DNA from 2 places in the Virgibacillus alimentarius genome. Region 2 is predicted to be linked to the other one. Evidence: riboswitches for the same ligand, from Rfam matches in the RefSeq annotation. Region 2 holds a riboswitch; the other holds the start of a gene.
The links. Region 2 has a riboswitch for S-adenosylmethionine ahead of J2Z81_RS13450 (sodium:solute symporter family protein). Riboswitches for the same ligand answer to the same signal wherever they lie in the genome.

Region 1: linked by a shared signal. The riboswitch ahead of J2Z81_RS15325 (carboxymuconolactone decarboxylase family protein) and the one ahead of J2Z81_RS13450 (sodium:solute symporter family protein) in region 2 are both predicted to bind S-adenosylmethionine.

The regions. Positions count from the first base shown of each region.
Region 1 is NZ_JAGIKX010000055.1:5,437-7,644, forward strand. Features, by position in the region: gene J2Z81_RS15315 (YibE/F family protein) at 1-228, shown strand, start outside; gene J2Z81_RS15320 (YibE/F family protein) at 225-977, shown strand; SAM riboswitch class I at 1,067-1,169, shown strand; gene J2Z81_RS15325 (carboxymuconolactone decarboxylase family protein) at 1,348-2,013, shown strand; gene J2Z81_RS15330 (LLM class flavin-dependent oxidoreductase) at 2,093-2,208, shown strand, end outside.
Region 2 is NZ_JAGIKX010000034.1:23,956-26,163, reverse strand. Features, by position in the region: gene rlmN (23S rRNA (adenine(2503)-C(2))-methyltransferase RlmN) at 1-362, opposite strand, end outside; SAM riboswitch class I at 555-661, shown strand; gene J2Z81_RS13450 (sodium:solute symporter family protein) at 783-2,208, shown strand, end outside.

The sequences.
Region 1 (2,208 bases), on a different contig from region 2:
ATCATGGGAACGATCACGAATATTTTGCTTCTTGTCTATATCAGCGGTTCCATTCCGATGCTTATTTTATATTTAAACAATGGGTCGGCATTGACATTTTCCCTGACAATGAATCTTTCATTGGAAGTAGCCAGGGCGTTAGCGGGCGGGATTGGCATTGTGTTATCCATTCCAGTAAGCCTCTATACATCTATCTTTTTTATTAATCGAAAGAGGGCTAAATCATGACGGTACAAGTGGTGCTGGCAGCTATTTTATTCTTGTTAATGGTGCTTGTAGGCGGGAAAAAGGGGGTAAGGTCTTTTTTTACCTTATTTCTAAATTTCCTCGTGTTTCTTATTACCATGATTTTGATGACCATTCCAATTGTCAATCCAATTATTGTAGCGTTGATTGCATGTACAGCAATTTGCAGTATGAATTTGTTTTATATTAATGGAGTAAACATGAAAACGAAAACAGCCTTCATTTCTTCCATGATCACCATTGTTATTTTGATCTCTTTTATTGTATTCATCACGTCCAAAGCGAAGGTTCAGGGATTTGGCGAAGAGGTCATTGAGGAAATCAGTGTATTTTCCCTCCATGTTGGGGTGGATTTCGTCAAGGTTGGAGCGGCTATGGTCATACTGACTGCGATCGGTTCGATTACGGATATTGCTATTTCCATTGTTTCGCCGATGCAGGAACTATTTCATCATCAGCCATCAACAAGCAGGAAAGAGTTAGTTCGATTTGGGCTAAGCATTGGCAGAGATGTTCTTGGAGCAGATACGAACACATTGTTTTTTGCCTTTTTAGGAAGCTATCTGGCATTGATTTTGTGGTTTAAAGATTTAACGTATTCGTTCGGGGAAATTGTGAATTCGAAAGTATTTAGTGCAGAAATGATCAGCATTCTCTCAGCCGGTGCTGGTGTTGGCCTAATCATTCCAATTACCGCCTGGACTGCAGCATGTTATTTGGTAAAAAAGTGATGGGGGACAGTTCCTTAAAATTTGTACTTGACACATTTTTCTGTATTCGGTATGATGGTATACAATTCTTACTAATTAAATAAAATATTTCCTTATCCAGAGTCGGGGGAGGAACCTGGTCCTTTGATCCCGCAGCAACCGTTATGATAACAAGGTGCTAATTCCAGCAAGCATTGGCTTGAAAGATGAGTGAACGTAGTCGATAAATGAAACCTCTTCCTCATCGGAAGGGGTTTTTTTAATGCATGCACCTGATTTGCTAGGGAAAAGGGTAAAAGGACATTTTATGGTGTCAAAACCGATTATTAAGATGGGGATAATTGTTTTAATTAGTGGAATGTAGATCATATACCAAAAGGAGTGGGTTCACGTGAGTCATTCAACTGATACCTTGTACAAAAAATCATATTTTTCACGGATTGGAGAATTAAGGGAATATGCGCCGGAAGCCTTTAAAAGCTTTTTTTCATTTAACGAGCAGGCGCTAGCAGAAGGTGCATTGACGGTAAAGGTAAAAGAATTAATTGCTGTTGCGGTTGCACATATTACCGGGTGCCCGTACTGCATTGATTTGCATGTAGGAAATGCGAAGGAGCAGGAAGCGTCCAAAGAAGAAATAGCGGAAGCGGTATTCGTATCCGCCGCACTAAAGGCAGGTGCCGCAGCTGCTCATGGGGTGAATGCGCTAAATGCTTATGACGGAGAATCTTCTGATGAGCTGTACCGGACAAGTTATTTTCAACGATTAAAAGAATTTGGCGCATTACAAGGTGATGCTTTTCGGGCCTTTGCGGATTTTGACAAACAGGCTCTAAAAGCGAACATACTGACAGAAAAAGAGAAAGAATTAATTGCTGTAGCAGCTGCACATACCACCGGATGTGCGTATTGCATTGATCTTCATACAAAAAATGCAAAAAAAACCGGTGCGAGTGTCAATGAAGTAGCAGAAGCAATCTTCGTCGCTGTTGCTTTACAAGCCGGATCGGCGTTTGCACATAGCGTGAATGCACTAAATGCTTATGATCGAAAATAACTACATTTAGGGACTGTCCCCTTTGCTTTAACGGGTTAGTACGACAGGCGATGGTCCCCCATTGAAAGGAGCTTTCACCATGGGTAAACAAATTCATTTTAACGGGTTTATTCAGCATTCGCCTTCTCCACATTCTACTGGACTGTGGAAGCATGAGAAAGACGGGGGTGTTAATCATAATCAGTTAACGTACTG
Region 2 (2,208 bases):
CTTGCACAAAACGAACATCCAATATTGCAGCCTACTTGTGTTGTCACACAAACCGATAAACCATAATTAAAACGCATTAAAACTGTTTCAATTAAGTTTCCATCTTGCAGTCTGAACAGAAATTTAATTGTACCGTCGGATGACTCCTGCTTAATTTCCTCACCTAGCGTGTGAAGAACAAAGTGTTCTTCTAACAATTCTAAACAATCTGTATTGACGTTTGTCATATCCGCAAAGTTTTTCACACGCTTTTTGTAAAGCCAGTTCCAGACCTGCTGCGCTCGAAATCTCTTTTGGCCGTGCTCCACAAGCCAATCTTTCAGTTGATTATATGTTAATCCATAGATAGATGTTTTATCCATATTGATACCCTCTTTTCAAAGATAGCACTTCTTACCTCCCCCATTTTACTGGAAATTCCCCATACATGCAAACACGCTTTAAAGGAACACTTTTATCTCTATCATCTGGTATGTTTTTAGTAAAATTTAAATTAATTTGACAATTATGGAATTAATTCTTACAATGAATAATAATTTCATAAAAACGATATTTCCTTATCAAGAGCCAGGGGAGGAGTTTGGTCCTTTGATCCTGCGGCAACCTGTTTACCTAATAAGGTGCCAAATCCAACAGACGTTCTTTGTCTGACAGATAAGGGAGAGCCAATCCTCTTCCTTTAGGAAGGGGGTTTTTATTTTAGTATTCATTTTAAACACAGTGTGTTTATTGGACTAATAGGTTTATAGTTGTAATAAAAAAGGAAGGAGCGTGTGATCTTCATGACTACGGTAGGTTATTGGTTTATGGGATTGGCTCTGGCATATACATGCTTTTTACTATTTGCTGGGCAAATTGCAAAAAGAAGAGCTAAAAAAGCATCCGGCTTTTTTATAGGTGGCAGAAACTTCGGAACACTGTTCGTCATGGTCTGTATCACCGGACTCTTCTCAGGGTCCTCTTTTATAGCTATTATTGAACTGAGCTATCTAACTGGTATTTCAGCTGTCTGGTATGGAGTTGCGGAAACCATTCACATTTTAATTATTGCTTTTGTACTCATTGGACCATTTCGAAAAAAAGCGCTTATAACAATTTCAGGATTGATTGGTGACCACTATGGGGAAAAAATAAGGGCTTTTTCAGGAGCCATTACAGCTTTTACATTTCCAATGTGGTCAGTTGCTACAGCCTTAGCATTTGCATCAGCCATGAGTGTTTTTACTGGCATGCCTCTCGTCGGATCGGTTGCTATAACGGCTGTACTATTACTTATCTATCTGCAATTTGGCGGAATGTGGTCCATTGGTTTTACACAACTAAGCAATGTCATCGTATTTTTTATCATGCTTATTATTGGAACAATTGCTTTCTTTATTAATCCAGGCATTGATGGAATTCAGGAGTTATTTACTCAAAAGCCGGAGCTTGCTTCATGGACAAACATTGGAATGCAAACAATTATTGCATGGTTTGGAACGTTTTTAGTCAACGTACTACTTGCGCAAGCTGCCTTTCAAATGGCTCTATCTTGTAAAACAGAAAAAGAAGGGCAAAAAGGATTAATTTACGCTGCTCTAATAGGAATTCCACTTATTATAGGAGCTGTTGTGTTTGGACTTGCCGCAGCAGCAGTATTACCAGGAAAGAGCCTCGGACTTATTGCAGTGCCGCTTTACTTGATGGACACATTACCCGCCCCGCTTGTCGGTTTATTTTTTCTTGGATTTTGGGCAGCCGCATTAAGCTGGGGAGCACCTTGTCAATTTTCTGGTGCAACAAGTTTGGGTAAGGATGTTGGGAGTGCTATTAATCCAAAGGCTACGGAAAAACAGCTTATTAACTATACACGCTGGTCGTTAGTCATATTAACACTATTAATGATCGTATTTGCCTTTTTGCGGTCTGAACAATCTGCATGGTGGAATGTATTTGCTTGGGTAACTAGAAATTCCGCAACATTTGCGCCCGTTGCAGCTGCATTATTCTGGCCAATTGTAACAAAAAGAGCAGCACTAATTTCCTTATTTAGCGGTTCTATTTCTGGATTACTTTGGTACCATTTCGGTGGATGGCATGTAACGGAATTTTATTTAAACACACATCCTGTTTGGGTAGGAATGAGTATAAATCTATTCACTATTTCTCTAGTAACCATCATTGATAATAAAGGGACTTTAAACTATAATGTTTTGAAAAATAAGCGAA